2 regions of the Mycobacterium sp. NGS22 genome follow, and region 1 is predicted to be linked to the other one. Evidence: riboswitches for the same ligand, from Rfam matches in the RefSeq annotation. Region 1 holds a riboswitch; the other holds the start of a gene.
The links. A riboswitch is a leader RNA that binds a small molecule or an ion and turns the genes downstream of it on or off. The one in region 1 is predicted to bind magnesium.

Region 1 (16,242 bases):
GTCAATCCGCTGATTCGATACCTAGCTGGGGTTGACGCCCATGTCCTCGCGTGCCTGTTGCGACGCGGCCTGCCAGGACACCGCCGCAGGCAGCGTGCCCCAGACACTGTTGAAGATTCCGACGATCTGACTGCTGGACTCCAGGAAAACCGGTCCGCCGGAGTCACCCTGCTGCGTCTGCACGCTGTTGGTCATGGTGAACCAGCCGTTGTTGATGCTCTCCACGGTTCCGCAGGTCTCCCCGGTGGTGATGCCGAAATGGCAGACCGCCTGCCCGGGCGACACCGCACCGGCGCCGGAGCGCAGCGCACGCCCACCCGGCAAGATGTCGCTTGCCGCAACACCTTCGGCCAACGCAATCGCCTCGTAGTCGGCGATCAACTGGTCAGTCGCCACCGTGGAACCGGTAGGGGTGTTGTCCCGGAACGTCGTCATGCGCCCGATGATGTTGTTGTCTTTGTCGTAGACGAGTCCGCTGCCCCGGCAATGCCCGGCCGTGAACGCCGTTCGCGACCGGGTATCGACGAAACCCAACGTGCACACGTGATTGTCCTGATGGATCTCCATGCCGGGGTACGCCGTCACGGGATTGGCGTGGCCGGTTGCCGGGGTGAGACCCCAGCTCAGTCCCGCAAGAATCACCGGTGCGATCAGCGTGCGCAATGCCAGGCGGCTCACGACCGTTCCCTCCCTCTGTGACAAAGCGCCGACCGGTAGGTGCGGTCACCGCGTTATATCCCCGACACTGAAGCTTTCGTGAAAAGTGGCCGCCGCGTTACCGAGATGTGGCCAGCGGCGCGGCCGCATCGGGCTGCTCGGCCCGGCGCGGCGCCCAACCGGGCGGGCCGAAAACGTAACCGAGCCGGTCCCGCAGCCGTCGCGCCGATCGCCAGTCCCGCGCGATCGCCGCATATTCGTGCGTCTGCAGCTTCCAGATGTTGAACGTGTCAACCTGTTTGGTCAGACCGTAGTGCGGACGGAACAGCTCCTTCTGAAAGGTGCCGAACAGCCGGTCCCAGATGATGAAGATCCCGCCGTAGTTCTTGTCCAGATACGGCTGGTCCATGCCATGGTGCACCCGGTGGTGGGACGGGGTGTTGAAGACGAACTCGAACCACCGCGGCATCCTGCCGATGCGTTCGGTGTGCACCCAGAACTGGTAGATCAGGTTCAGCGACCAGCTGAAGAACACCATCCAGGGCGGCAGGCCCAGCAACGGCAACGGCAGCCACATCAGGATCTCGCCGCTGTTGTTCCACTTCTGGCGCAACGCGGTGGCAAAGTTGAAGTATTGGCTTGAGTGATGAGCCTGGTGGGTAGCCCAAATCAGCCGGACACGGTGGGCGACACGGTGATAGAGGTAGTAGAGCAGGTCGACACCCAGAAAGGCGACGACCCACGTGTACCACTTGGTCGCAGGGAGGTGCCATGGAGCGACATAGGCATAGATCGCTGCGTATCCGAACAGCGCCAGGGCTTTCCAGGCGGCGGTCGTCGCGATCGACACCAATCCCATCGAGATGCTCGCCATCGAATCCCGGGTGAGGTACGACCCGGAGGACGGCCTCGGATCCGCTGGGATTGCACCGGTCTCTTCCGACTCGAGCTTCTCCAACTTGCGGGCCGCGGCCCACTCCAGCGTCAGCAGCAGCAGGAAGAAAGGAATCGCAAACAACACCGGATCCCGCATCTCCGCAGGCAGTGCCGAGAAAAAGCCCGTCAAACCACTCACAATGGACAGATTACTTAACGCCATGGCCCCTCACGAAAAGACGACGAACTGAAGGCGAGGATGATCCGCCCGATACCCAAACCTCGCGTCGCCGAGCGGCTGCTGCGCGCGTCCGGCGTCCGCAACCGGCTGTTCCCGACGGCCAAGCTGGAATATTGGGCGGCCCATCCGCGTCCGCCCTACTGTGGGCGGCCGTCGAAGCTGGTGCTGAACAAAGTCGAGGTCACCCGCACTGACCTCAGCGGTCGCCCGGTCTATCAGGTGACCCCCCGACACATCGCTCCCGACGAGCTGGCCGGCCACGTGCTCTACCTACACGGCGGCGCATACGTGCTCGATCTGCTGCCACACTTTCATTGGCCGGCCATCGCCAGGCTGGCCCACACGCTGCGCCGCACCATCACCGTGCCGATCTATCCGATCGCCCCCGAACACAGCTACCGCCAGGTATTCCCGTTCCTGCTGCAGGTCTACCGTCGCCTGCTGGATGCGCAGGATCCGAATTCCATTGCTTTCATAGGAGATTCGGCTGGCGGCGGGATGGCGTTCGCGCTGTGCCATGCGGTGCGTGATGCCGGGTTGCCGCAACCCACCGACGCGCTACTGCTCTCCCCCTGGATGCACCTGGGGCTGCCGGACCCCGAGGTGCTGACGGTCGCCAAGATCGACCCGTTCCTCAACGTCGACGACCTGCGCGCGGCCGGCCTCCGCTACGCTGCCGGCGACCCCCTCGATCACCCCCTGCTCAGCCCGAGCATGGGACCGCTGGACGGGCTGCCGCGCCTGTCGGTCTTCACCGGCACCCACGACGTGCTCAACCCCGATGCGCGGGCCTTCCGCAAGCGCGCGATCGGCGAGGGTCTCGACATCGGCTGGTACGAACTCGAGGGTGGCATGCACACGTGGATGTTGCTGCCCGGCCATAAGGCCAAAGTGACCCTGGGCCAGATCCGCACGGTGTTGTCCGGTTGATCCGGGTCGTGGTGATCGGCTCCGGTTTCGCGGGGTTGTGGGCGGCGCTGGGGGCTGCGCGCCGCCTCGACGAACTCGGCGTCGCGCCGGGGACTGTGGACGTCACGATGCTCAGCGCCACAGCATTTCACGACATCCGGGTGCGCAACTACGAGGCGGACCTGAGTGCTTGCCGCATCCCGCTCGGCGATCTACTGGAACCCGTGGGTGTCGGGCACGTCCCCGCGGAGGTGACCGCGATCGACACCGACGCCCAGACCGTGACCACCGCTGCCGGCGCGACCTATCCGTATGACCGTCTGGTTCTTGCTTCGGGCAGCCGACTGAGCAAGCCCGACCTGCCTGGACTGCGGGAGTTCGCCTTCGACGTCGACACCTACGACGCAGCACTGCGACTGCAACACCACCTGCAGGAGCTGGCCGGCCGCCAGGCGACGGCCACGGTGGTCGTGGTCGGCGCCGGGCTGACGGGGATCGAGGTCGCCTGCGAACTGCCGGGCCGATTGCGTGCCCTGGGACTGACGCCGCGGGTGCTGCTGGTCGACCACAACGTGATCGGCTCCGACATGGGCGCCTCGGCGCAGCCAGTCATTGCTCACGCGTTGTCGGACAACGGTGTCGAGACCAGGGCAGGAGTAGGGGTATCGGCGATCAGCCCGCACGGGGCGTTGCTGTCCTCGGGTGAGCAACTCGCCGCGGAGACGGTGGTGTGGTGCGCGGGGATGCGCGCCAGCCCGCTCACCGAGCAGTTACCCGTGACCCGCGACCGGCTGGGGCGGGTGGCCGTAGACGATCACCTGCGGGTCATCGGGGTACCGTCAATGTTCGCCGCCGGCGACGTGGCTGCCGCCCGGATGGACGAGGACCATCTGTCGGTGATGTCGTGTCAACATGGGCGGCCAATGGGGCGCTATGCCGGTTACAACGTGATCAGCGATCTGTTCGACCAACCGTTGCTGACACTGCGGATCCCTTGGTACGTAACGGTTCTCGACCTCGGAGCCGCCGGGGCGGTCTACACCGAGGGCTGGGATCGCACGTTAGCGGCCCAGGGCGCGCAGGCCAAGGCGACCAAGCAGACGATCAATACCCGGCGGATCTATCCCCCGCTGACGGGACGTCGCGACGAGTTGCTGGCCGCCGCCGCCCCCGACCTCCAGGCCCGGCCCTGATCAGTCGGACTGCGGATTGGGCAGCGTGGGACTGCTCTGCTCGCCGGCATACCAGTGCACCGCGTACACCCCCGGCTGCAACGACAGTTCGCCCACCAGCCGCTCCAGCTTGGCGGGCGAATGACCGTCGACCAGCACGTGGGCGGTCAGTGCGATGTTGTCGTCACCGCCCTGGCCGGTGTGGATCCCGCGCAGGATGATGTCGTTGCTGCTGGTGTGCTGCACGATCTGGGCCCGGGCATATTTCGCGGACTTGGGACGACAGATCACCTGCACCTGATAGGGCTCGAGACTTTCGTCTTCCTGGCCGGAGTTGTCGTGATCGATGAGCCGTCCCAGCGGGCGGCCCAGCAGGTGGATGACGACGACGCTGCCGGTGGCGATCAACGCGAATACCAGATGCCCGGATGCGGCCAGCACCCCGACCGCCGCGGAGCACCACAAGGTGGCGGCGGTGTTGAGCCCGCGGACGTTGGCTCCCTCGCGCAAAATCACCCCGCCACCGAGGAATCCGATGCCGGATACCACGTAGGAGGCGACCCGGGTCGGGCTGCTGTCCTCGGTGGCCGCGGCGTACAGCACGAACAGCGTCGCACCGGCGGCCACCAGCGCATTGGTGCGCAACCCCGCCATCCGGGCGCGCCATTGGCGTTCGAGTCCGATGAGCGCGCCGCACCCGACTCCCACGGACAGCCGGAGTGCGAAATCGGCAATGCTCAACGTCTGCACCGCACCACCCCTGTGTTGATCGAAACGGACTGCTACATCACCGACCGGCAGCCAATCAGCTTCGGGTTAACACCAGGTGGAGCCCAGGCGAACCGGGGTCTCGCTAGAAGTAGCCGCCCTCGGGTTGTCCCAGATGTTCGGGACAGTAGGTGTTCGACGCAATGGCGGTGAACAGCGCCGCGCCATCCAGAGTGAGGGCCGGATTCTGGTTCTTCACGTCGGTCAGCACCTGCAGACCGGTTTCACCGTTGCGCATCAATCCGCACACCGCTTGGGCGGACGTGATGGCCTGGGCCGGATTGGGAACGCTGATGCCGGCATCTCGCAGGGCGGCCAGGAACGACGCGTCGTCGCCTCCGGGGTCGGCATGGGCCGGTGCGGCGACAGCGACCATCGCGACCACGCCGAAAACCGCTGACAGAAGTCTCAACAGCTACCCCTGCCCCTCGGGCAACATGATCTTGGGTTTGTCCCCGTTGGAAACGTGCACCGCGTGAATGCCGGGCTTCTTCGACAACCTCTCCAGCAGACCGTCCAGCCCGGCCTTGTCGACGTTCCAATGCTGCACGGCCTCGGGCTCCTGTTGGAGCTTCGCGATCACGCTGTCCAGCTTGACCGGCTCTACGGGTCCCTTTCCGCCGTTGGCCCGGGCCCTTGCCCCGCTGCCGCTGAAGACCTGGGCCGCCACGCTGCCTGCGGCACCACCGGTCAGGCTGCCCAAAGCCATCTGGTTGACGAGGTCGGCCGGGATCGCTGCTGCCGGTGCCGCGGCCATGCTCGTGGTCGGCAACACGTCGGACACCATCCGGATCGCTGGTGTGGCCGATGCCCAGCTCGGTGGCACCGACAACTTCCCCACCACGTTGGCCTGGCCGGTACCCGCCGATACCGCGTTGGTCAGGCCGGCCGACGGCGACATTCCCAGTCCCGCTCCCAGAGCCGACTTCGGGATGTCCTCCAACGGCGGCTTCCAGAACAGCTTGAACTCGGTCATGCCGAGGTTGGGGATGCTCATGATGTCGTTGGCCACCGTGCTGAACCGGCCGATGTCGGCGAAGGTCCCGAAGATGTTTTCCCATGTCGTGGCGGCCACCGGGGTGCCCGTCAGGGCATTGAGGAGCTGGCCCATGGCTTGCATGTACGAGCTGCCGCCGCTGCCCAGAGCTTCGAAGACCTGCAGGACGATGTCGAACGGAAAAACCGGTGCGGCGGTCGGCGCGGCCGTCGCAGCCGCGGTCGCGGCCGCGGTGCCGGCGGCCAGGGCGCTGGACTGACCGACCGCAGCCTGCTGGTTGGCGAGGCCGACCGGGTCGGCGACTTGTGGTGGGTTGGTGTAGGGCTCGAGTCTGGCGGCGGCCGCCGACGCACTCGTGTAGGCGAACATCGCCGCGGTGTCCTGCGCCCACATCTCCCCGTACTGCGCCTCCAGGGCGGCGATGGCAGCGGTGTTCTGGCCGAAAATGTTCGTTGCGACCAGCAACGCCACCTCGCTGCGGTTGAGCGCGATCTCCGCCGGCGGTACCACCGCGGCGAAGACTGCCTCGTACGCGCTGACGGCCGCTTTCGCCTGGTCGGCCGCCACCTTGGCCTGCGCCGCCGTCGCTGCCATCCACGCCACATAGGGGGTAGCGGCCGCCGCCATCGCAGCTGACGACGGGCCGGTCCACGACTCGTTGGCCAATCCGTCGACGACCAGACCGTAGGAAGCCGCGGTGGACTGCAGTTCGGTCGCCAGCGCGTCCCAGGCCGTGGCGGCCGCGAGCATCGGGCCCGCGCCGGGGCCGGTGTAAATCTGCCAGGAGATGATCTCCGGTGGCCGCACCGCGAAACTCATCAGCTGCGCCTTTCGTGTGCTGAGGTCATCGGTCAGTCCGCCGGTATCACGATGATGGTCGCCGTGGTGGCGACGTCCTCACCGGCGGCAACGCCGCCGGTGATGCTCGAGGCGCCACTACTGGTGGTGCGGATGCTGGCGCCGGCCAGCGCGCGTCCAGCCAGGCTCGCCATGGCCATTTCACCGAACAGGCCGCCCTCGGCCGCAGCGGGGATTGCCGGAAGCGCACCCGCGCTCGCGCCGGGCAGCATCGATGCCATGGTCCGCATCACCGGTGCCGCAGTCACCCAGCCTTGCGGCACCGAGAGCGACCCGACCAGCGTGGACTGCCCCATCGCGCCGGACACGCCCGCCGGCACCGACGCGACGTAGCCGCCGCGCAGCGGCGACAGACCCGCCAGCGGCTTCCCGCCGGAGTTCAGGAGTGAAGCGACCCCGGGCGCATTCTGCGACAGCCCCAGAATCTGCCCGGCGAACAACCACCAGCCGCCGAACAGGACGAACCCGATGATGGGACTGTAGGCGCCGGTGATCGCAGCGAAGAACGGCCGGATCCCGACGGCGAACGGGTAGATCGCTTCGATCACCGAGCCGACGGGGGTCGTCGCCGCCGGAGCGGCTGCCGCCGGACCCACGTCTTGCAGTGCGTTGGGCACCGCGGTCATCAGTTGGGACAATCCCGACTGGATCTCGGAGGCAGCGGCGGCCTCGGATACCGCCGCGGTTTGCCTGGCCGCGCCGGAAGGGTCGGTGGTCTCCGGTGGTTCGGTGAACGGCGTCAACTGCGTAGCGGCCGCCGAGGACGCCGCGTAGGCGTACATGGCGGCGGCGTCCTGCGCCCACATCTCTGCGTACTGCGCTTCGGTGGCGGCGATCGCGGCGGTGTTCTGCCCGAGGATGTTGGTGGCGATCAACGTCATCAGCAGCGCGCGGTTGGCCTCGATGACGGGCGGGGGCACGGTCGCCGCGAACGCGGCCTCGTATGCGCCCGCGGCGAGTTTGGCCTGGGCGCCCGTGTGCTCCGCTTGCGTCGCTGTCGCAGTCATCCACGCGATATACGGCGCGGCCGCCGTCGCCATCGACATAGCTGCCGGCCCGTGCCACGAGCCGACGGCCAACCCGTCGACCGTCGAGCTGTAGGCCGCTGCGCTGGAGTGCAACTCGGCCGCCAATGCGTCCCACGCGGCGGCCGCAGCCAGCATCGGTCCGGATCCTGCCCCCAGATACATTCGTCCAGAGTTGATTTCTGGCGGCAGCGCCCCGAAGTCCATCTATTCCCCTCCGGTCCCTCTGTGCCAGCCATCGTAATCACGGGTTTGCCACTGCGCCGGGGGGCTTGCCGAACTCATACGAAACTCACCAGCTATCCCAATAGCGCTCCGCATGATTCCACGCCTGAAGCAGCAACCGCATGGCCCGGGAGGCATCGAATATCCTCGGTACAACGGCAATTGCCGACCGTATATAGCGGGCAATTCCGGCCGGCGATTCGACGCGTGCGGTTCCTTTTCCGAGTTAATTCGGCGAAGAAATATCCATTGACGCCAGCAAAGCCGCGCCGGGTCTCTTACAGATAGATGTGGGAAATGCCGATTACCGGTCAGCTGCGGACGAGCTGTTGTGGGCAATAGTATCTGGCCGAAATGACGGCGAACTCGGCCGCAGCGTCCAGACTGAAGCCCGGGTTGCGCTTTTTGACGTCATGTACCAGCTCGAAGCCCGACTCCCCGTTGTTCAAGCAGGTGCACACCGCTTGGGCGGACCCGATCACCTGTCCGGGATTGCTGTAGCCGATGTCGGCGTCACGCAACGCGCCCAGGAAGCCCGCGTCGTCGCCTGGATCGCCGTATGCCGGTGCAGCAAGGCCGATCATGAGGCATGCCAGCACCGGCGCCATCACCATTCGCGACACGAGTTCTCCTCTTCGTCAGCCTGACCGGGCGTTCGGCGGTCAGAGTTTGGCTCTGTCACCATTCGTCAGATGCACGGCATGGATGCCGGGCATTTTCGCCAGATGTTCCAGAAGGCTGTCCAGACCCTCCTTGTCCACGGTGTGGTGCTGGACGCTGTCCGGACGCTCGGAGATCCGCGCAACCATGCGCCTGAGCATCTCCGGCGATTTCAGATCGTCTGTGACCGGCTTGAGGCGACTGCGCGCACTCGTCGCCGGACGCAAAGCGCCGGCGCCCCAGGCGCTTCCGGCCATACCCGCCGCCGACATCGAACTCAACAAGGTGCCCTGCCCGAGTTCGGCGGCCGGCACAGCTTGCGGTCCGGCGGCAGACAGAGCCGCGGCAACCGTTCTGATGGCCGGGGTGTTGGCGGTCCAACTGGGCGGCACCGTCAGCGCTCCCACCAGGGTGCCGCGTCCGAAATTGGCTGTAGCGCTAGGAGATATGCCGCCGGTGAGCCAGCCGCGACCCCAGTGCGGCGTCAAGCCGCCGCCCAGCGCGTCCTTGGGCAGTTCGCCGAGTGCGGACGCCGACTTCGGGCCGAATTTGAGGAACTGCGATGCCGGAAAGTTGGCCAGCAACCCCACGTTGTTGAACTGGGTGCTGAAACTCAGCGGAACCTTCACCGCGGAGTACAGCGTCGTGAAAGTCGATGCGCCACTTGACCCGAAGAGGCCGTTGAGCAGTCCGGTGACCGTGGTGGTGTAGTCGGTGCTGAGGTCGGCCAGCACTTCCAGGATCCCCGATACCGGATTACCGGCCGACAGGATCGTTTGCGCGGCCGTGCCTGCCGAGGTACCCGCGGCCCGCCCGGTCGCCGCGGCCTGGTTCGCCAGCCCCGACGCGTCGACTATCTGCGGTGGCTCGACGAACGGGGTCACTTCGCTCGCTGTCGCGGACGAGGCCGCATAGCCGTCCATCGCGACGGCGTCCTGTGCCCACATGTCGCCGTACTGCGCCTCGGCCGCGGCGATCGCCGCGGTGTTCTGCCCGAATATGTTCGTCGCCACCAGCGAGGCGAGTTGACTGCGGTTGGCGGTGATCTCGGCCGGCGGCACGTGTCCGGCGAAGGCCGTCTCGTAGGCGGCGACGGCGGCGTTGGCCTGGCGCGCGGCCTGGGCGGCCTGGGCGGCGGTGCCGCTCATCCAGGTCACATACGGTGTCGCCGCGGCGGCCATGGCCACCGACGACGGGCCCACCCAGGGACCGCTGGTCAGATTCGCGATCACCGCCGCATACGACGCGGCGGTGGCCTGCAGGTCGGCGGCCAGGCCGTCCCAGGCGGCCGCGGCGGCGAGCAGGGGTCCCGATCCCGGCCCGGTGTACATGCGGCCCGAATTGACCTCCGGCGGAAACGCTGCGTAGAACATCCCCGGTCACCCCCTGCCTGGAAGCTGCATCGAAATCAGTCCTCGAGCGGCGGGAGCACGAAGATCATGGCTGCCGCCGGGTCGGCCTCCGCGATGACACCGTCCAGCGACGTCGCCACGGCAGCACTGCCGCCGCGCGAGCCGCTGATCGCAGCCGCGAGCCCGCGCCCGGCAAGGCTGGACAGGGCCATCTGTCCGAACACGCCGGCCTCCGCGGCCGGCGCGGCGGCGGGTACTGCGGTCAAGGTGCTGGACAGTGCTGCGGTAACGGCTCTCATCGCCGGTGCCGCCGTCGTCCAGCCCTGGGGCACCGACATGCCGCCCACCAGGGCCGCGCGGCCCATGGTGGCCGCGGCCGGGCTTGCTGCCGACGACAGATGCGGACTGATCGACTCTGCGATCGGTGCCAGTGCGCCGGTGACTGGTTGTGCCGGTGCGAAGAAGGATTGCAGTCCCTGCACGTTCTGCGCGGAGGCGTAGAGCTGACCGAATGACAAGAACGGGCCACCCGGAATGGAAGTCCAGCCCTGCAGCGAGAACGGGCCGGTGAGGGTCCCCATGATGGTGTTCCAGTTCGCCAGATCGTCACCGAGCGCCGCGGGCAGCGACACCGCGGCCGCGGAGTTACCGGTGATCTGAGCGGTCGTCGCCGCCTGCGCCGCGGTGCCCGACGCGTTGGTGGTTTGCGGCGGCTCGGTGAACGGTGTCAATTGGCTGGCGGCAACCGACGTGGCGGCGTAGTCGTACATGGCCATGGCGTCCTGGGCCCACATCTGCAGATAGTGGGCTTCGGTCGCGGCGATGGCGGGGGTGTTCTGTCCGAAGATATTGGTGGCGATCAGAACCGACAGCTGCGCGCGGTTGGCGGCGATCACCGGGGGCGGAACGGTTGCCACAAAAGCGGTTTCGTATGCCGAGGCGGCGGCGTTGGCTTGTGCGGACGCCTCCCCGGCGCGGACGGCGGTGGCGTGGATCCATGACACGAAGGGTCCGGCCGCGGCGGCCATCGCCATCGCCGTCGGGCCCTGCCACGACCCGACGACCAATCCGTCGATCACCGATGCGTAATTGACTGCGGTGGTGTGCAATTCGGCACCCAGCTCGTCCCAGGCCAGTGCCGCTGCCAGCATCGGACCGGCGCCGGGACCGGTGTACATGCGCCCGGAGTTGATCTCGGGCGGCAGCGCTCCGTAGTCCATGCGTAGCACCCCCGTATGTCTTGCCGGCTGTGTTCGTGTCGGTGCGCTGCAGCGTCGCCGCGCCGGTAAGGGTTCGACCCCGTGAAATTCGCTTCAGGCTTGGGCCTGGCAAAAGATATGCTCACGGAGAGTTATTTTCGCGGCGTTCCGCTGACGTAATCGCGAGGTAAACGAGGGATCTCCGCGCCGCCTGACTGGTTGTGAACTCACCGCAACGTTTGTTAACCGGCAAATACAAAGTCTGCGACGGAACCAATTTTTACCGGGATAAATGCACCGAATGTGTGCACGGAAATCAAGAAACGTCGACGACCACGAAAATCCGTTTAGACGAGATCGGTTCGAGCGTCGTGCTCTGCATTCGGCGTCAACGCCGCCGATCACATCAAGGCAGTCGTGATCGCTCGGTTTCACCGGTGAAGTGATGGTGGTCACTGCCCTGACGCGCCGGCACGCCGAAGGCAACGACAACGGCAAACCACCGTTTGCTGGGAAGGGCGCTACGGGTCGAGGTAGCGCCCGCGCCGCGTCATCCCGCAGCCGGCGAGCGGGCCACCACGGTGGGCCGGAACCCGTACTGTGGGACGGCCCGACCGAAGGACTGGCCCGCGACGTTGCCCAGCGGAACCCCGGGCATACCTGGGGTGCCTGCCGGCGGTGGGGCGATCATGGGCGTCCCCCCGAGAGCCGAATGCAGCGGGCCGGCCACCGGAGCGGTCGCGGTCCACCCTGGCGGCACCGAGAGCCTGCCTATGCTGCCGGCATTGCCGGCCGCCGCCGTGGCCATCGGGCTGATCCCGCGTACGGATTCGAGCGATGCAGTCTCACCGACCGCCGCAGGAAAGACGTCCGCGGCGGTGCCGGCCACGTCGGACATCGCCGAGGCACCGAACAAGCTCGACAGGGTCCCGACGGTGGAGCCCGGCGTGAAAATGCCCGTCGACGTGATCGTGTTCCAGATGTTGGCGTTGGGACCCCACACCTCCAGAAGGTCGCCCCAGCTCGAGGACCCGGTTCCGGTCAGCAGCGTGTTCGCGACGTCCGACAAGCCCGCACCGCCGTCGGCGCCGGACAGTCCCTGCAGTGCGCCCGGTACGGCAGACATCAGCTGTGAGAGCGTGCTGTGCGCTGAGACGGCTGACCCGCCGACCGCTTGGTCGACCGCCGCGGCCTGCGCCGCGAGTCCGCTGGCGCTGGTGGCCTGCTGGGGTTCGACGAACGGGCTCAGCTCGGTGGCTGCCGCCGCCGAGGCTGCGTAGCCGTACATCGCGGCGGCATCCTGCGCCCACATCTCGAGGTAGAGGGCTTCGGTCGCGGCGATCGCGGGAGTGTTCTGACCGATGACGTTCGTGGCGATCAGTGCCGCCAGCTGAGCCCGGTTGGCCGCGATCAGCGGTGGGGGCACGGTGGCGGCGAATGCTGCTTCGTAGGCCGCCATCGCGGCTTCGGCTTGCGCGGCGGTCTGCTCGGCCTGCGCCGCGGCGGAGCTCAACCAGGCCACGTACGGCATTGCCGCGGCGGCCATCGATGCCGATGCCGGGCCGAACCATTCTTCCCCGGTCAGCGCGGACAGCACCGCGTCATAGGCCAGCGCGGTGGCACGCAGCTCAGCAGCCAACCCGTTCCACGCCGACGCAGCAGCCAGCATCGGCGCCGACCCGGCCCCGGCATACATGCGCGCGGAATTCACTTCGGGCGGCAACGCGGCAAAATCCAGTGCGGCGGTCATCGGTGCCTCCTCGGCCGGTCGAGGGACGCCCGGGCGCGGTGACGGCACCGGGCGACCCGAGATGTCGATTAACGGGGCCGACTCGGGTCGCCGAAATAGCAATTCTGCGGTTATTTCCGCGCGCACCAATTAAGCGCATCGCAAAGACGGCGAGCGCTCGTCGCGTTTATCGGAAACAGCGATCAGATTGCGAAAACAATGCCCGGGTCGGATCGAAACGAAATGGTCTTCGATCTCGGATAGGGACTATCGTCGGGACTCACTCCGCTCTCACCTCCTCTGGGTCGTGGCATGCGGGGATGCCGGGCGCACGACACGCAGGGATGAGGTCCGGCGGGCAGACGAGCCCAGCCGGACCAAGCACCCCTCTCGACAGAGCTTTGGCACCACACGGCGTATCCAGCGGAAACGCTGGAAGCCACTTGGGCTCAACCCTTAAGCCGGGAAGAGCTGTCCTGACCCTGGGCGTCTTTCGACGTTCGAGGTCAGTGGCCTGTGTCCGTGCAGACGCCTCACCTAGCGAGGTGCATGCGAAAGCCATAGTGGCACTCCAAGCGCGTCGAGTCAACTCAAAACTCCGGGCATTGTGCAATTCGGCTGAGGAATTCCATACCCCGCCCGAATATGGCTTACGGGTACCCGAATATGCCGGGACTCGGGATGCCGTCGTCGGCGAAAAAATCGTTATCCGGCGGCCGGTGGACGCGGCATTATCGTCAGCTTCGCGCCGTAGCGGGGTCCGTTGCCGTAGTGGCGTGCGTAGGGACTGGCTACCGGCATGCCCGGCATGCCGGGGACGCCGGTTGCGGCCGCGGCAGCCGTGCCGGACGGGCCGGGCACTGACCCGATGCCGCTGCGATTGCCGGCCTCGACGGCCGAAGTCCAACTCGGTGGCACCGACAGCCGCCCGACCAACGACGCCTGGTTGGCTCCGGCCGCGACGCTGCCCGTAGCCGATCGGGCGACCGTCGCGCTCGACCAGGTCGCGTTGCCGGCATCGGGACCCGCCGGCGGGATCGAGTTGGCCGCCTCTTGGGCCAGTGTCACCGCGTTGACGTCTGCTATCGCGTCGGTGACCACGGGCACGAGCAGAGCCGGCGCCGGGTAGCCGGCTGAGAAGATCCCGTTGAACAGAGTGGAGTTGAGGAAGATCCCGTAGGGATTCCCATCGTTGCCGTCCAGGAAGTTCAGGACGTCGACGAGTAGGCCCGACTGGGGAAGGATGTCCAGGGGTGCGGCCGGCGCGGCGAGTTCCTGCAGCAGTTGGCCAACGGGATCGTTCGCCGCGGCTCGGGCCACCGCGACGGCCTGGTCGGCCGGTCCCGACGGGCTGGTGGTCTCGTCGGGTGCGCCGAACGGTGTGAGCACGGCAGCGGCTGCGGCGCTGGCGGCGTAGCCGTACATCGCCGTGGCGTCCTGTGCCCACATCTCGGCGTATTCCGCCTCGGTGGCCGCGATCGCCGGCGCGTTGATGCCCAGAAAGTTGGTGGCGACCAGTGCGATCAGGCGCGCCCGGTTGGCCGCCACGACGCCCGGTGGCACCGTCAAGGCGAATGCCGTCTCGAACGCGGCCGCTGCCGCCGCGGCCTGACTGGCCGTCTGCGCGGCCCGCCACCCGGTCACGCTCATCCAGGTCAGATAGGGCGCGACCGCGGCCGCCATCGTCGCGGCAGTCGGGCCCAGCCAGCCTTCGCTGATCAAGCCCGAGACCACCGACTCGTATGCTGTTGCGCTGGAATGCAGTTCGGCGGCAATCGCGTCCCAGGCCTGCATCGCGGCCAGCATCGGCGCCGAGCCGGGCCCGGTGTACATACGTAGAGAGTTGACTTCAGGTGGGAGTGCTCCGAAATCCAATACCGGCACCTCCTTCGACCAACCGTTGGACGACTGTCGGTCCAACTTCGCGGTTGCTCCCTCCTGTCATCCAGCAGCCGGCGGGCGCCCCATGATCGTCGGCCGGAATCCGTACCGCGGCGGATTACCGAAGTTGTTGCCGTACATGCCCCCGATCGGCACACCGGGTACTCCGGGCATGCCCGCCGCGGCCTCGGGAGCGACCGCATTGCTCGTCCAGCCCCCGCCCGGGTCGGCGGTGCCGGCGTAATTGGCCACGGCGGTCGCGGCCGTCCAGGTTTGCGGAACGGACAAACGACCCACCACTGCCGACTGATTGGTCGCCGCCGTCACCCCGGCGCCGGTGGTCATCGACACCGTCGCGGCGTCGGTCAACGGCGGAAGGCTGATGGGGTTGCCAGGAGCATCCGCGGGAATCGGCAGCGCGTTTCCCGCACCCGACCCCATCCCCGGCACCTCCGCACCTTCTTGCGCACCGAGCGCTACCGCGTTGATATCGGCCAACCCGGCGAACACCGCGGGAGCGACGATGGCGGGGCTGATGTAGCCGGCCGACACGAACCCGTTCACCAGGCTGGAGTTCAGGAAGATCCCGTACGGGTTCCCGTCGTTGCCGTCCAGGAAGTTCAGGATGTCGGCCAGCAGATCGGCGCCCGGGAAAGGCTCGGCCGTCGCGGCAGCGGGTGCCGAAAAGCTTTGCAGCGCAGCCGGAACCGACGACATCAGCTGCGGTAGCTCCGATTGCGTCAGAGAAGCCGCGTCGCTACCGGCGGCCGCCGTGACCGCCGACGCCTGGTTGGCCAGGCCGGCCACGTCGGCGACCGGCGCCGGCTGGGCGAACGGGCTCAGGGTCGCGGCCGAGGCGGAGTTGACGGCATAGCCATACATCGCCGCAGCATCCTGGGCCCACATCTCGCCGTAGGCGGCCTCGGTCGCCGCGATCGCGGAGGTGTTCTGCCCGATCAAGTTGGTCGCGACCAGCAGCTGTAGCTGCGCGCGGTTGGCCGCGACCTCGGCGGGCGGCACCGTCATGGCGTAGGCGGCTTCGTAGGCCCCCGCGGCCGCCGCCGCCTGCGTGGCGGCCTCCTCGGCCTGCGTTCCGGTGCTGAGCATCCACGCCATATACGGTGTGGCCGCGGCCAGCATCGCCTCCGACGCCGGCCCGAGCCAGCCGTCACCGGTGAGCACCGACAGCACCGTGTCGTACGCGGCGGCCGTCGCATGCAGTTCGGCGGCGAGCTGATCCCAGGCCGCCGCGGCCCCGAGCATCGGCGCCGAGCCCGGCCCGCAGTACATGCGCAGTGAGTTGACTTCCGGTGGTAATGCTGCGAAATCCATTGCCCACACCGTCCCTCAGCCGACCGCGGCGTCTGCCGGGGTGGCGAAAACTATTGCGGCGCAGCGGAATAATGGCATAGCCAGAAACATCGGACTTCTCCTTTTGGAGGATGATCCGACCCAGCTACGGGCCCTTGGCCGTTCTGGCGGTATCGGGATGGTGCCGATAGCCCGTGCGCCGCGACCGGATCGGGAAACAAAGGGTCATCGAATTACAGACAGGATTGGATCAGCGCGGCCCCACCTCCCGTCACCGTCCGGGCACGGGAGCGCCACCAGGGTTGCTCAATCGGGATGAAGCCGCCCGGCGAGATTTGCCGGACGCGACGACCCCGCCAGTTCTGGCCCGAATTTCACACAG
Region 2 (16,242 bases), on a different contig from region 1:
GTCCTGGTTGGCGGCGGTGCCGCGGATGACGGCCCAGATCCGGTCGCCGTCACGCTGCGCGTCCGGCAGGCGCTTGAGCAGCAGCACGACCACGCCCTCGCCGGAGACGAAGCCGTCGGCTTCGACGTCGAAGGCGTGGCAGCGGCCGGTGCGCGACAGCATGCCGTTGGCCGAACCCGAGGCGAACCGGCGCGGTTCCAGCATCGCGTAGACGCCGCCGGCGAACGCCAGGTCGGTTTCCCCCTCATTGAGGCTGCGGGCGGCCAGGTGGGCGGCGAACAGGCCGGACGAGCACGCGGTGTCCACGGTCACGGCCGGGCCGCGCAGACCCAGCGCATAGGAGACCCGTCCAGAGGCCATGCAGGAGTTGGTCCCGGTGTTGCCGTAGGGGCCTTCCAAGGTGCCGGTCTCGGCCTGCACGAATTGGTAGTCGGCGTGCGTGAACCCGACGTAGACGCCGGTCAGCGAATCGGCCAGCTGAGCGGGGGTCAGACCGGCGTGCTCCATGGCCTCCCAGGACGTCTCCAGCAGCAAACGGTGCTGGGGGTCCATGGCGACGGCTTCGTTTTCCGGAAGGTTGAAGAATTCGGGATCGAAGTCACCGAGGTTGTCCATGAAGGCGCCCCACTTGCAGTGGGAACGTCCCGGCACACCAGGCTCGGGGTCGTAGTATTCGTCGATGTCCCAGCGGTCGGGGGGAACCTCGGTGACGAAATCCTCGCCACGCAGCAACGCCTCCCACAGCTGCGTCGGTGAATCGATGCCCCCCGGCAGGCGGCATGCCATCCCAATCACAGCAACCGGCGTCACGCGCGTCTTATCCACGGTTCTTCTTCAACTCCTCAACACCGCGTCGAGCCCGCTTCGGCGGGCGATCTTCCAGGCTGTCCGCTATGAGACGAGCCGCAGCAGCAGACGTGCCCCTCTGTCCCCACGCTGAATTGTCAGAGGTGGCGATCAGCAGCGTAGCCGGTTGCGTGGTCTCACTTGGGAAAATCGTGCGGACGTACAAAAAAAGATGCCGACGCCGACGGCGACGGGACGCTTCAGCGGGCGGGTGTTGACCGCCGCGGGATGGCGAAGTCCCAGCTCATGGCGTCGGCGCGGTTCAGGGCCGGGGCTCGTGCGGGGTCTGGCGCGGCGCGGGCAGATCGCACCCTTCCTACTGTTTTCCCGGGCGGCGAGAGTGAACCTGGCGACGGTTCACCGGCGTGTCACGTCACGAGATTCACACTCGGCGAATGGGTGCTGAGGCGTCCCTCGGCCAGCCGGACGTAGACCGATTTCATCGTCTGCAGGTACCGCGCGATCGACTCGTAGGCGACCGGATTGCTGGGAAAAGAGGCGGTCACGGTGGTTTCCTCGTGGAACTTGTTGACCCACATGCAGACTCGCGCGGCGATGCGGCCGTCGCTGAAGGCCCGGGTGTTCATCCGGTCCAGCTGGGTGGCGATCACCGCGGACAGCGGCGGGACGCCGGCGTCCAGGAACGACAGCATCGGGAAGCTGTGGTGCGCGGGCGGCGCGTGCAGCCAGGGAGCGAGTTCCAGGATCCGTTCGAACGGGACATGGGCCAGGTGACTGCGGGCATCGAACGCCGTCTGGGCGCCGCGGGCGGTCTCGCCGAACGACGCGGCGACCGGGACGGCAAACGGAACGTGACCGATGAACCATCCGGTCGTGCGGAACTCAGCCGCTGTGCTGCGGGTCCCGACGGGGGTGAGGGCGTGATACGTCCGCGATCCGACCAGTTCGTACTCGGTGAGCGCGGCACACGCGAACACGCCACCGCTGAAGCGGGCACCGGCCGCGGTGCAGGCGGACTCGAAGCCGGCGGTCTGGTCGGCGTCGAGCAGTCGCACCGAGAGCAGCTCACCGCCGGCCGGTACGGACGTGTCACCCAGGGGCAACGGAAAGGTCGGCAGGTGTCCGTCGTTGTCCTCGAAGAACTCGATCCACTGCCGCACGTCCGGGGAATCCAGCGTCAGCGCCGCGGTGTAGGCGCGCTCCCGTAAGCAGTAGTCGGCGTAGCTCCCGGCCGGCGGCAGGGCGATGGGACCGTCGCCGTCCATCAGCGCGTTGTACATCGCCCGGATCTCCCAGAAGACATCGCCGATGAACATCGGGTCGACGTGCAGGTGGTCGACACTGACGCAGACGGTGAAATGGTCGTCGCGCTGGATGATCGCGAAGCGGAAGCAGTCCCATTCCAGCGGGTTCGGCGTGGTAAGCAGATGTTCCTGCCATTGCCTGGCCGTGAGCTCGCCCTGTTCGGCCGGGATGAGTTCGATGGCTTCCGGATCGGCGATGGTGTGCCGGACGATGTGCCCGGTATCGGTGAATTCGAACCAGCTGCGATAGGTGTCGTGCCGGCGCAGATGGGCGTTGAAGACATAGGTCATCGCGCGGATGTCGCACTGGCCCCCGATGTCGAACGCGATCACCAGCAGCCGCGACATGTCCAGACCGCGAATCTGCTGTTGCCGGAAACAGCGCAGATGCCGGGCCTGGATGTAACTCGGGGGGACGACGCTGATCGGCGCCTGCCGCACCGCTTGCCGGCACGCCGCCGTCGCGTGCCACGACCAGACGGAACCGGGTTCGGGGATCCAGTCACTGATTGTCCCGAGACCCAGGTGGCCCATGACGACCAAATTCGCTCCTCGGGCAGTGCCGACAGTTCAGGGTATTTCGTGGCGGCGGCCGACCCTCACATTGACACCGGAGCGTCGTGGGTCAGGGCGAGTTTCTGGCCCAGCCGCTGGGCGAGATCACGGACCGTGGTGATGTCGGTGGAGCGCAACCGAATACCGGTCTCCGTCTCGAGCCGGGTGCGTACTTCCAGATTTCCCAGCGAATCCAGACCGTAGTCCGACAGCGGCCGATCCGGGTCCACGCTGCGGCGCAGGATGTCGCCGATCTGCTCGGATACCAACTGCCGAAGCCGGTCGTGCCATTCCTCGGTCGGCAGCGCCATCAGTTCGGTGCGGAACTCCGATCCGCCGCATCGCCGGCTCGGTGTTGCGGCACAGAGCAATTCGGCGAACCGACTGCGTGCTGCCAGCGCGGTGAGCCAGGGCGACCCGACAGTTGAAGCGGAGCTGAACGGGAAATATCCGGAGTAGCAACGGGTATGGCGCAACAGGCTTTCGAAGGCGTAGGCACCTTCGTCCGGGGTGATCATCGTCGTCTCACCGCTGTCGGCTAGGGCCGCGCCGCGACCGATCTCGGCCCAGGCTCCCCACGCGACGGTCACGGCCCGCCGACCCTGGGCTCGCTGCCAGTGGGCGAAGGCGTCCAGCCAGCTGTTGGCCGCGGCGTAGGCGCCCTGTCCCGCCGAACCCAGCAAGGCCGCAGCCGAGGAGAACGAGCAGAACCAGTCCAGGTCCGCAGATGCGCTGGCGTGATGCAGGTTCCACGCGCCATGCACCTTCGGAACCCAGTCCCGCTCCAACAGCTCGTCGGTGATGTTGGTCAACGTGGCGTCGTCGACCACCCCGGCGGCGTGCAACACACCCCGCAACGGCAGACCGGTGGCGGTTGCCGCGGCGACCAGCCGGGCCGCGGTGTCGGGGTGGGCGATGTCGCCGCACTCGACCACCACGTCGGCGCCGGTGGATCTGACCAATTCGATTGTCTCCGACGCCTTTCGGGTCGTCCGCGAGCGGGAGTTGAGCACGATGCGCCCCGCGCCGGCGGCGGCCATCTGTTCGGCGAGGAAGAGTCCGAGGCCACCGAGACCGCCGGTGACGACGTAGGAGCCGTCGGGCCGGAACACCGGGACCTGTTCGGGGGGAACCAGCACGGTGCTGTGCTCAGCATGGGAAACGTCGAGGACGAGCTTGCCGGTGTGCTCGGCGGCGCTCATGGCACGAATCACTTCGGCCGCGTCGGCAAGTGGGTAGTGGGTCCGCGACGGCGGCGCCAGGCAACCGTCCGCGACGAGCCGGTATACGTCTTTCAACACAGCACCCAGCCGGCGCGGATGGGTGACGCTCATCAGGGCCAGGTCGACGGCGTGCAGGGATATGTTGCGCCGCAACGAGAAAAGGCCCAGGCGGCTGTCGGCGTAGATGTCGCGCTTGCCGATCTCGACGAACCGCCCGCCGAAGGACAACAGGTCGAGGCCGGCGCGCTGGGCCGCGCCGGTCAATGAGTTGAGGATGACGTCGACGCCGTAGCCGTCGGTGTCGGCGCGGATCTGCGCGGCGAAGTCGGTGCTGCGGGAGTCGTAGACATGCTTGATGCCCATGTCGCGCAACAAGTTCCGGCGCTCCGGGCTGCCGGCGGTGGCGAACACTTCGGCGCCGAAGGCGCTGGCGATCGCGATCGCCGCCTGGCCGACGCCTCCGGTCGCGGAGTGGATGAGCACATTGTCGGCTGCGCGGATGCGGGCCAGTTCGTTCAACGCGTACCAGGCGGTGGCGTATGCGGTGGTGACCGCGGCGGCATCGCCGTCGCTCAGGTCGGTGGGAAGTTTTGCGGCCAGGGCCGCATCACAGGTGACGAACGTTCCCCAGCAACCGCCCGGCGCCATACCGCCGACCCGGTCGCCGACCCGGTGGTCGGTGACATCGGGTCCGACCGCGCTCACCACCCCGACGAAGTCGAGGCCGAGCTGGGGTGGTGTCCCGTCGAAGGACGGGTAGCGTCCGAACGCCGCGAGCACGTCGGCGAAGTTGACGCTGGATGCGCGGACCGCGACCTCGATCTGTCCGGCGCCCGGCGGCTTCCGGTCGACCTTGACGCACTCCACGGTCTGCAGGTCACCCGGGGTGCGGACCCGCACGCGCAGACCGCCGTCCGCGTGGTCGACTACCGCGGTCATCCGTTCCTCGGGACGCAGCGGCGCCGGACACAAGCGTGCGGTCAGCCATTCGCCGCTGCGCCACGCGGTCTCGTCTTCGGTGGTGTCCGCGAGTAGTTCGCCGGCAACGTGGTCCGGATGAGTGCCGCGGTCGACGTCGATCTGGGTGGCACGTAGATAGGGGTGCTCGGCGCCGATCACCCGCGACAGGCCGCGCAGGCCGGCCTGGCCGAGGTCGACGGGGTCGTCGGGCCGGACCGGTTGGGCGTTTGTGCTGATCAGGTAGAGCCTGGGTGCTTCGTCGCGGGCACCGGGGAGTTCACCGGCGATGCGGATCAGATGCCGAACGCGATCGACGGCCACCGGATCTGAACTTGCCCGTCCGGCGACCACGACCACCCCGCGCACGTCGCCGACGTTCAGCTGGCGGCGCAGTTCCGCGGGGTCTCCGACCCAGCGCATGGCGGTGCATCGCGCGCCACGCCGGCGCAACATCGCCGCGAGGTCCGTTGCGAACGGGTCGTCGCCGGAAAGGGTTATCAGCAACCAGCTTTCAGCGGTGGCTGTGGGTGAGGGCGGTTCGCGGCGTCGCCACTCGATGGTCGACAGTCGCTCACTCAACAGCCGGTCGCGGTCGGCGGTTTCGGAGCGCCCGGTGCCCATCAGTAGTCCACGTATCACCAACAGCATGTCCCCGTGCTCGTCGGTGACGTCGATGTCGGCTTCGACTTCGCCGCCGCAGACCGTCACCGTGGTGAGGCAGTAACGCGCGTTACGCGCCACGCCGAAGGCGCGGAGTCGGCGCACGCCGAGGGGCACCAGCAACCCGCCGTTGCCCACGCCGCGCACCGCGGGATGGGCTGCCACCGATTGAAAGCAGGCGTCCAGCAGCGCGGGGTGTATCGCGTAGCCCGATTGATGGGTGCGGATCGGCCGGGTCGCGACGATCTCGCCCAGGACGGTGCCGACCGCGCCATCGGCGAGGTGCGCCGCGGCCAAACCCGCGAACGCCGGCCCGAACTGAATTCCCCTGCCAGCGAACCACTCTCGTAACTGGTCGCCCTCGACGCGGCAAGGGTGTTCGGCCAGCAGCGTGTCCAGGTCGTGGGCGGGGGGCCGGTCGTCGTCGCTGCGCCGCAGCATGGCCGAGGCCCGCCGGATCCTTTCGCCCCCGGATTCGGTCTGCACCACGAAGGTGGCTTCGTCGCCGGACTCGACCACCGCGACTGAGCCCACCCGGGTCTCGTCGTCCAGTAACAGCATCCGTTCGAACCGGACATCGCGGATCTCGGTCTGCGCACCCAGCATCGTGGCGGCCGCGGTCAGCGCCATCTCGCAATAGGCCGCGCCCGGAAGCGCGGGCACGCCGTTGATCCGGTGATCGCTCAGCCACGGCAACGTCGTGGTGCCGACCTCGGCCTGCCAGGCGTGCCGCTCGGGTTCTTCCATGAGTTGCACGTGGGCACCCAGAAGTGGATGTGCGGCAACGGTATTGGCTTTGGCCGGGCCCCGCGTCGCGGCGGTGAGCAGCAGGCGCCGGTTCGCCCACACCGGCAGCGGCGCATCCACCAACCGGCCCTCGGGACACAACTCCGCGAAATCGGGACCGGCACCGGCGGCGTGCAGATCGGCCGCCATCGCGTGCAGCCCGGATGGGCCGGTCACGTCGCGGCGCATCGCGGCGATCGCGGCCACCTGCATGTCCAGGCTCTGCGCGGTCTGTTCGACGGCACGGGTCAGCAGGGGGTGCGGGGACAGTTCGCCGAACACCCGGTGTCCGTCCTCCAGCGCGGCCTTGACCGCAGCGGAGAACCGCACGGCGTGCCGCAGGTTGTCCACCCAGTAGCGGGCGTCGCAGACCGGCCGTTCGCGGGGATCGAACAGCGTCGCCGAGTAGTAGGGCAGCTGCGGGGGCCGCGGTTTCAGATCGGCCAGCAGATCGGTGAGCTCGTCGAGTATCGGAGCCACGTGCGGCGTGTGGGAGGCCACGTCGACGGCGACCTCGCGGGCCATGACGTCGCGCTTCTCCCACGCCCCGATCAGCTCGCGGACCGCGTCGGCCGCGCCGCCGATCACGGTGGAATGCGGTGCGGCCACCACGGCGATCACCACGTCTTTGACGCCGCGCCTGGCAAGTTCCTCGCGGACTTGTGCGGCGGGCAATTCGACGGCCGCCATCGCCCCGGTGCCGGCCAGCGTCAGGCACAACCGGGAGCGACGGCAGATCACCCGGATCCCGTCTTCGACCGAAAGTGCGCCCGCCACAACGGCTGCCGACACTTCGCCCAGTGAATGCCCGATCACGGCCGCGGGCCGGACGCCGTGCGACTTCATGGCCGCGGCCAGTGCGACCTGCATGGCGAACAGCGTCGGCTGCACCCGGTCGATGCCGGCAACGGTCTGCGGGTCGGTCATGGCGGCGGTCACCGAGAAGCCGGATTCGGCGGCGATGAGCGGTTCGGCGGCCGCCACCGCCGCCGCGAACGCCGGCTCGTTGATTAACAGGTCGGCGCCCATACCCGCCCACTGCGAGCCTTGCCCGGAAAACACCCATACCGGACCGCGGTCGTCGAGCCCGACGGCGGCGGCCGGGGCGACGTCGCCGTCGGCGAATTCACGCAACCGCGCGATCAGCTCTCCGGTGTCGCAGGCCGGCACCGCGATGCGCACCGGGCGGTGAGCGCGCCGCCGTCCCAGGGTGTAGGCCAGGTCCTGGGCCGCGGGCTGCTTCTGGTCCACCCAGTCGGCCAGTCGGTGTGCGGTCTCTCGCAAGGCCGCGGGGGAGCCGGCCGAGATCGCGAACAACCGCGGCTGCGGCACGGGCCGGATGATCGGCTCGTCGGCGACTGGCGGTGCCTGCTCGAGGATGGCGTGCGCGTTGGTCCCCGACATGCCGTACGACGACAACGCAGCACGCCGCGGACCTTGTCCCGGCCAGGTGGTAATCCGTTGCGGCACAAAGAGCCCGGTGTCGACGGCGGCGAGCTCGTCGGGCAGTCGGGTGAAATTCGCCATCGGCGGTATCACGCCGTGCCGCAGGGACAGAATCGCTTTCACCAGCCCGACCGCTCCGGCGGCTGCCTCGGTGTGGCCGAGGTTGCCCTTCGCCGAGCCCAGCGCACAGCGGTGCCCGGGTGTACCGTAAACCGTTGCCAGACTGCGGAATTCGATGGGGTCACCGACCGGTGTGCCGGTACCGTGCGCCTCGATCAGACCGACGGTGTCGGCGTCCACACCCGCGGCGAGCAAGGCCGCGTGGTAGGCGGCGACTTGTGCGTCCAACGAGGGAGTGGTGATGGTGTCGGTGCGGCCATCCTGGTTGATCGCCGTACCGCGCACCACGGCCAGGATCCGGTCACCGTCACGTATCGCGTCGGGCAGCCGCTTCAACGACACGACCGCGCACGCCTCGGAACGGACGAACCCGTCGGCGGCGGCGTCGAACGGTCGGCAACGCCCGGTGGGGGAGAGCATGCCCTGCCCGGAGGCCGAGGCGAACAGCTGTGGTTCCAGCATCACCATGCAACCGCCGGCCAGGGCCAGGTCGCTCTCGTGCTCATGCAGACTGCGGCACGCCAGGTGCAGCGCCACCAGGCTCGACGAGCATGCGGTGTCCACAGTCAGCGACGGGCCGCGCAGGCCCAGTGCGTAGGAGACCCGGCCGGCGGCCATGCTCATCGCGGTGCCGGTGAACCCGTAGGCGTCGCCCAGCGCCCCGGCCGCGTCGGTGACGTGGGCGTAGTCGTCGTGGCACAGTCCGACGAACACGCCGGTCGGCGAGTCGGCCAGGGACTTCGGCGGCAATCCGGCGTGCTCCAACGCTTCCCACGAGGTCTGCATGAGCAGCCGGTGCTGCGGGTCGATCGCGGTCGCCTCACGCTCGCTGATCCCGAAGAAGTCGGGATCGAAGCCGGCGACATCGTCCAAGAAACCGCCCCAGCGCGACACCGACCGATCTGTCATCCCCGGTTCGGGGTCGTAGTAGTCCTCGGCGTCCCAGCGGTCGGCGGGCACTGTGGTGATCAGGTCGTCGCCGCGCAGCAACGCATCCCAGAACTCGTCGGGGGAATCGATGCCGGCGGGCAGCCGACAGGCCATGCCGATGACGGCTACCGGAGTGACCTGCCGGTGGCGCACTGTCCGTACCGCCTTGTCGTCGCGTCTCGCGCTGCCTCGCGCTTGGAAACACATCCTTCCTGTTCAAAGCCGTGTCGCCGGGGAGCAACGCGCCGACGTTTGCGCGGTTGCCGGGTGCCGGGGATGTCCGACTTCGGGCAAAGCGACCGCGGCGGTACGGCGGCGGCAGGTAGTGTTGCCAGCCGTGGTTGGCTCTTCGATCCCTGCCGTGCTGCGCGAACGCGCGAGTCTGAACCCCAACGGCGCCGCGATCACCTACATCGACTACGACCAGGACTGGGAAGGCGCCGAAGAATCGCTGACCTGGGCGAAGTTGTATCGGCGCACGTTGAATGTCGCCGAGGTGCTGAAGAAGTCGGGGGCGCCGGGTGACCGGGCGCTGATCCTGGCGCCGCAGGGACTCGAATACGTCGTCGGCTTCCTCGGGGCGTTGCAGGCCGGTTTCATCGGGGTGCCGCTGTCGGTTCCCTACGGCGGCGCCCACGACGAGCGGACCACGGCGGTGCTCGCCGACACCGCGCCCGCGGTCATCCTCACGACGTCGGCGGCCGTGGCCAACGTCAAGGAGAGCGTCGACCCGCACGTCGGACAGAACGCGCCGGCGATCGTCGAAGTCGACCTGCTGGATCTGGATTCCCGCCCGCCGTCGTCGCGGCCGGCGCGCAGCACCGGTGACCAGGGAGCGGCGACGTCGTATCTGCAGTACACCTCAGGCTCCACCCGCACTCCCGCCGGCGTCACGGTCTCCAACGACAACGTCGCCGCGAACTTCGGCCAGATCATGGCCGACTTCTTCGTCAACGAGGGAGGCGCGCCGCCGGCAGACCTCACCGTCGTGTCGTGGCTGCCGCTCTACCACGACATGGGCTTGCTGCTGGGCGCCATCATGCCGATCCTGGCCGGCAGGCACACCGTGCTGACCAGTCCGGTGGGGTTCTTGCAGCGCCCCGCGCGCTGGACGCAGTTGTTGGCCCGCTACGGCAACACGATCTCGGCCGGGCCGAATTTCGCGTTCGACATCGCTGTGCGCAAGACGTCCGACGAGGACCTGGCCGGGCGTGACCTCAGCGGTGTGCACACCATCCTCAACGGCAGCGAGCGGGTGCAGCCCGCCACCCTCAAGCGATTCGCCGACCGGTTCGCCCCATTCGGCTTCCCGGCCAAAGCATTACGGCCCGCCTACGGGATGGCCGAAGCGGTGGTGTACATCGCGACCCGCAAGGTGGGTGACCCGCCGGAGATCGTCGAGTTCGACGCCAAGAAGCTGCCCGACGGTCAGGCGGAGCGCGTCGAGAACGGCACCGGCACAGCCTTGGTCAGTTACGGTGCCCCGCAGTCGCTTTCGGTGCGCATCGTCGATGCCGACACCGGCCTGGAGTGCCCGGAAGGAACCGTCGGCGAAATCTGGGTGCACGGCGGCAACATCGCGTCGGGCTATTGGCAGAAGCCCGAAGACAGTGCCCGCACGTTCGGCGCGCAGATCGTCGACCCGTCGCCGGGCACCCCGCAGGGGCCGTGGCTGCGGACCGGAGACTCCGGATTCTTCTCCGACGGTGAACTTTTCATCGTCGGCCGCATCAAGGATCTGTTGATCGTCTACGGCCGCAACCATTCTCCCGACGACATCGAGGCAACGGTCCAGGCCATCAACCCCGGCCGGTGCGCGGCGATCGCGTTTCCCTTCGACGGCACCGAGAAGCTGGTCGCCATCGTGGAGGTCAAGAAGAAGAACGACGAGTCCGATGCCGAACTGAGCGAGCGGCTCGACGGCGTGAAGCGTGATATCAGCGCCGCGATCTTCGACGCGCACGGGCTGAGCGTGGCGGATCTGGTGATGGTGTCGCCGGGGTCGATTCCGATCACCACCAGCGGCAAGATCCGGCGGCAACAATCCGTCGAGCTCTACCGGGAACACGGCTTCGCCCGGTTGGACGCCTGACCCGTCTGGCTACCATTGCGGAGGATTCGACGGCGTCGTCACCCGGGAGCGCTCACACCATGACCCAAGCCAGCAAACCGGCCCGCATACCGCTGCTGCCCGTCGACGAGGCCAGGGCCGCTGCCGACGAGGCGGGCGTCCCGGACTACATGGCCGAACTCAGCATCTTCCAGACGCTGCTGAACCATCCGCGGCTCGCGCGGGTCTTCAACGACATGCTCGCCACGCTGCTGTGGCACGGTGCCCTGGACCACCGCCTGCGCGAATTGGCGATCATGCGGATCGGCTGGCTGACCGGATGCGACTACGAGTGGACCCAGCACTGGCGGGTCGCCTCGCGGCTGGGGGTGTCGGGCGACGACCTGCTCGGAGTTCGGGATTGGCAAGCCTACGAAGGGTTCGGGCCCAGCGAGCGTGCTGTGCTCGCGGCCACCGACGACATTGTGCGCGACGGTGCGATGAGCGCGGCCAGCTGGTCGGCTTGTGAAAGCGAATTTGCCGGTGACACAACGGTTCTCATCGAGTTGGTGACAGCGGTCGGGGCGTGGCGGATGGTGGCTTCGATCTTGCAGAGTCTGCAGGTCCCGCTGGAGGACGGCGTGGCCAGTTGGCCGCCCGACGGCGTGGCGCCCTAGCCGCCCGACGGCGTGGCGCCCTAGCCGCCCGACCGCGTGGCGCCCTAGCCGCCCGACGGCGTGGCGCCCTACCCGCCCGCGCCGAGCGTCACGCCAGCGTGACGTTCGGCGTCCGCAGTCACGCTAGCGTGACGCTCGGCGAACGGTCCCGGTCCGCGGCGGCGTAGCTTTGGCGGCATGCGAACCAGGGTCGCCGAGATGCTCGGCGTTGAGTTTCCGATCTGCGCGTTCAGCCACTGCCGGGACGTGGTCGCCGCGGTGACCAATGCGGGGGGATTCGGGGTGCTCGGCGCCACCGCGCACAGCCCGAAACGCCTCGACAGCGAGCTGACCTGGATCGAGGAGCAGACCGGCGGCAAGCCCTACGGGGTGGATCTGCTGTTGCCGCCCAAATACGTCGGCGCCGACACCGGCGGGATCAACGCACGCCAGGCTCAGGACCTGCTCCCCGAAGAGCACCGCGCGTTCGTCGACGAGTTGCTGACCCGGTACGGGGTAGGGCAGCACGCCGATACCGAAGAGGCGGTCCGCGGCGGACTCAACATCTCGCCCCGAGGCTACGAACCGCTGCTGGAGGTGGCGTTCGCCCACGACATCCGGTTGATCGCCAGCGCGCTCGGGCCGCCGCCGCACGACCTGGTCGAGCGGGCTCACCGCCATGACGTGCTGGTCGCCGCCCTGGCCGGAACCACCGAACATGCCCGCCGGCACGCCGCAGCCGGTGTGGACCTGATCGTCGCGCAGGGCACCGAGGCGGGTGGTCACACCGGTGACGTGGCCACCATGGTGCTGGTGCCCGAAGTGGTCGACGCGGTGGCGCCGACGCCGGTACTGGCCGCCGGCGGGATCGCCCGGGGCCGCCAGATCGCCGCGGCGCTGGCCCTGGGCGCCGAGGGTGTCTGGTGTGGATCGGTGTGGCTGACCACCGAGGAGGCCGAGACCGCGCCGGTGGTCAAGGACAAGTTTCTGGCGGCGAGCTCGTCGGACACGGTGCGTTCCCGGTCGTTGACCGGGAAGCCGGCGCGGATGCTGCGCACCTCGTGGACCGACGAATGGGAGCGCCCCGACACCCCCGACCCGCTGGGTATGCCGCTGCAGACCGCGCTGGTCACCGACTCGCAGGTGCGGATCAACCAGGCCGCGGCTCATCCCGGCGCGAAGGCCCGGGAGCTGGCGACCTACTTCGTCGGTCAGGTGGTCGGCTCGCTGGACCGGGTGCGGCCGACGCGGGCGGTGGTGCTGGACATGGTCGAGGAGTACATCGACACCATCGGCCGGTTGGACGGTTTGACCGATTGACCCGTGCCGTCGTCGAGCGTGTTGCTACTGCGAAAAACCTTGCGAATTTTCGCAGTAGCAACACGCTCGGCGAAAAGAGTGTGATCGTGCCCACATCTGCAGGTAGCAGTGCATGAAAGATTGCGACACGGACGGTGGGGCGCGTTGACCGGGCGGGCCGAGTGGTGCATGATCGGTCGGGCAAGCACCTCGTTAGGTGAGGCGGCTACACGAACATAGGCCACTGACCCCGAACGTCGAAAGACGCCCCGGGTCAGGACAGCTCTTCCCGGCTTAAGGGTTGAGCCCAGGTGGCTTCCGGTTATCGGACACGTCGGGTAGTGCCAAAGCTCTGACGAGAGGGGTGCGGATTTCCGGCATTTGCCGGATTCTGTTCTCCTTTGTGTGCACACTGACAACAGTGTTTGTCGTGACCGAGAGGAGGTGAGGGACGCATGAGTTCCAGTGGCAGTCCGGGTCGATATCCGGGCGTGATTTCGTCCCTGACCGATCTTCGGTGCGGCGTTCTCGGCTGAGACGCCACTAGATCGGAGCCGGTGCGGGACGGGATCTACCAAGAATTCCTTGAGGTCCACCTGTAATCGTTGGCTATCCGCTAGGAGGCGATCATGACCAGCGCTCTGTATGACGAAGTTGTAACCATCCCCGCTGCTCCTCGGCTGCACGTGGTGCGCGACGTACCCGCGGCCCCGGCGCCCAAGAAGACGGCAAGCCGGATCGGCGCAGCCGGCAGCGACCCGCTGGTCGACGGCGCCGCCCGCCTGCTCAGCGTTCCGCTGCGGCACATGTACGCCGCGCTGTGGCGCATCGGCGTTCTCGAGGTGCAGGCGTAACGCATGGACAGCGAGCAACTCTGGACTCCGAGGGGCTAGCCGACTGCGCGTGCGTCCTGCGGTGAGCTAGCTCCTCGGAGTCCATTAGAATTTCTTGTTGGCGTCGATCCGGCCATCACCGGGGAGCTTTCGGAAGAACAGCCAGTGCGGCCCAGTAGAACCGAACGGGTAGGCCCGTCACAGCCTTTCGAGCGGTCACGCGTGAGCGTGGCAAGCGGGGTGGTACCGCGGCGCTTGCGCATCCGCGCATCGTCGTCCCCGGCCTGAAGGTGGCTACAGGGAGACGACGCACGTGACCGACCAGGCTTACCCGAAGCTGGCCAGCGGGGCGCCCGATTTTCCGGCACTCGAACTCGAGGTGCTCGACTACTGGTTCCGCGACGACACCTTTCGCGCCAGCATCGCCAACCGGGACGGCGCAACCGAATACGTCTTCTACGACGGGCCGCCGTTCGCCAACGGGCTGCCGCACTACGGACACCTGCTGACCGGCTACGTCAAGGACATCGTGCCGCGCTACCGCACCATGCGCGGGGACAAGGTGGAGCGCCGATTCGGTTGGGACACCCACGGTTTGCCCGCGGAACTGGAGGTCGAGCGGCAGCTGGGCATCACCGACAAGTCGCAGATCGACTCGATGGGCATCGCCGCGTTCAACGACGCATGCCGCGCCTCGGTATTGCGCTACACCGACGAATGGCAGCAGTACGTCACCCGTCAGGCCCGCTGGGTCGACTTCGACAACGACTACAAGACACTGGATCTGTCCTACATGGAGTCGGTGATCTGGGCGTTCAAACAACTGTGGGACAAGGGCCTGGCCTACGAGGGCTACCGGGTGTTGCCGTACTGCTGGCGCGACGAAACACCGTTGTCCAACCACGAACTGCGGATGGACGACGACGTCTACCAGAGCCGCCAGGACCCCGCCCTCACGGTGGGATTCAAGGTGACGGGCGGCCCACTGGATGGCGCGTATCTGCTGATTTGGACGACGACCCCGTGGACGCTGCCGTCGAACCTCGCCGTCGCGGTCAATCCCGACGTGAGCTATGTGCAGGTGCAGGCCGGCGACCGGCGTTTCGTGCTGGCCGAGGCGCGGCTGGCCGCCTACGCGCGCGAGTTGGGGGAGGAGCCCGAGGTGCTGGGGACGTACCCCGGCGCAGAGTTGCTGGGCACCCGCTATCTGCCGCCGTTCGCCTATTTCACCGACTCGCACAACGCTTTTCAGGTCCTGCCCGCCGACTTCGTCACCACCGAGGACGGCACCGGCCTGGTGCACATGGCGCCGGCCTACGGCGAGGACGACATGGCGACCACCGACCCCGTCGGCATCGTGCCCGTCACCCCCGTCGACGCCAAGGGCCGCTTCGACGCCACCGTCCCGGATTACCAGGGACAGCACGTCTTCGAGGCCAACCCGCAGATCATCCGCGACCTGAAGGCTGGTGGCGGACCCGCCGCCGAGAACGGTGCGGTGCTGCTGCGCCACGAGACCTACGAGCACCCGTACCCACACTGCTGGCGCTGTCGAAACCCGTTGATCTACCGGGCGGTGTCGTCGTGGTTCGTGCGGGTCACCCAGTTCCGCGACCGCATGGTCGAACTCAACCAGCAGATCACCTGGTATCCCGAGCACGTCAAGGACGGCCAGTTCGGCAAGTGGCTGCAGGGTGCCCGGGACTGGTCGATCTCGCGAAACCGCTACTGGGGCACGCCGATTCCGGTGTGGAAGTCCGATGACCCCGCCTATCCGAGAATCGACGTCTACGGCAGCCTCGACGAGCTGGAGCGTGACTTCGGGGCGCGTCCGGACAACCTGCACCGGCCCTACATCGACGAACTCACCCGGCCCAACCCCGACGACCCGACGGGCAACAGCACGATGCGCCGCATCAGCGACGTACTCGACGTGTGGTTCGACTCGGGCTCGATGCCATATGCCCAGGTGCACTACCCGTTCGAGAACCAGGAGTGGTTCTTGGGCGGGGCGGCGGGAGAGGGGGAAGCCCACTATCCCGGCGACTTCATCGTCGAGTACATCGGCCAGACCCGCGGCTGGTTCTACACCCTGCACGTGCTGGCCACCGCACTGTTCGACCGCCCGTCGTTCAAAACCTGTGTGGCGCACGGGATCGTGCTGGGCTCCGACGGCCAGAAGATGAGCAAGTCGCTGCGCAACTACCCGGATGTCACCGAGGTGTTCGACCGCGACGGCTCCGATGCCATGCGCTGGTTTTTGATGGCGTCGCCGATCTTGCGGGGCGGCAACCTGATCGTCACCGAGCAGGGTATCCGCGACGGGGTGCGGCAGGTGCTGCTGCCGTTCTGGAACGCCTACAGCTTTTTGGCGCTCTATGCGCCGAAAGTTGGTACCTGGCGCACCGATTCGACGAATGTCCTGGACCGTTACATCCTGGCCAAGTTGGCGGTGCTGCGCGACGACCTGACCGATGCGCTGGATGTCTGCGACATCTCCGGGGCGTGCGAACAGCTGCGCCAGTTCACCGAGGCGTTGACGAATTGGTATGTGCGACGGTCACGTTCGCGGTTCTGGGTGGAGGACGCCGACGCGATCGACACCCTGCACAC

Region 2: linked by a shared signal. The riboswitch ahead of AC5Y47_RS11605 (Rv1535 family protein) and the one ahead of AC5Y47_RS04810 (PPE family protein) in region 1 are both predicted to bind magnesium.

What each region holds. Positions count from the first base shown of each region.
Region 1 is NZ_JCALDY010000004.1:38,842-55,083, forward strand. It holds gene AC5Y47_RS04755 (Rv1815 family serine proteinase) at 22-678, opposite strand; gene AC5Y47_RS04760 (sterol desaturase family protein) at 776-1,732, opposite strand; gene AC5Y47_RS04765 (alpha/beta hydrolase fold domain-containing protein) at 1,793-2,704, shown strand; gene AC5Y47_RS04770 (NAD(P)/FAD-dependent oxidoreductase) at 2,701-3,876, shown strand; gene AC5Y47_RS04775 (MgtC/SapB family protein) at 3,877-4,605, opposite strand; gene AC5Y47_RS04780 (DUF732 domain-containing protein) at 4,709-4,999, opposite strand; gene AC5Y47_RS04785 (PPE family protein) at 5,039-6,439, opposite strand; gene AC5Y47_RS04790 (PPE family protein) at 6,472-7,710, opposite strand; gene AC5Y47_RS04795 (DUF732 domain-containing protein) at 8,040-8,342, opposite strand; gene AC5Y47_RS04800 (PPE family protein) at 8,391-9,761, opposite strand; gene AC5Y47_RS04805 (PPE family protein) at 9,797-10,960, opposite strand; gene AC5Y47_RS04810 (PPE family protein) at 11,490-12,689, opposite strand; M-box (ykoK) riboswitch at 13,047-13,220, opposite strand; gene AC5Y47_RS04815 (PPE family protein) at 13,374-14,543, opposite strand; gene AC5Y47_RS04820 (PPE family protein) at 14,610-15,881, opposite strand.
Region 2 is NZ_JCALDY010000010.1:48,428-64,669, forward strand. It holds gene pks2 (sulfolipid-1 biosynthesis phthioceranic/hydroxyphthioceranic acid synthase) at 1-825, opposite strand, end outside; gene AC5Y47_RS11580 (condensation domain-containing protein) at 1,215-2,645, opposite strand; gene pks2 (sulfolipid-1 biosynthesis phthioceranic/hydroxyphthioceranic acid synthase) at 2,711-8,998, opposite strand; gene AC5Y47_RS11590 (AMP-binding protein) at 9,129-10,883, shown strand; gene AC5Y47_RS11595 (carboxymuconolactone decarboxylase family protein) at 10,943-11,518, shown strand; gene AC5Y47_RS11600 (NAD(P)H-dependent flavin oxidoreductase) at 11,696-12,817, shown strand; M-box (ykoK) riboswitch at 12,999-13,167, shown strand; gene AC5Y47_RS11605 (Rv1535 family protein) at 13,426-13,650, shown strand; gene ileS (isoleucine--tRNA ligase) at 13,943-16,242, shown strand, end outside.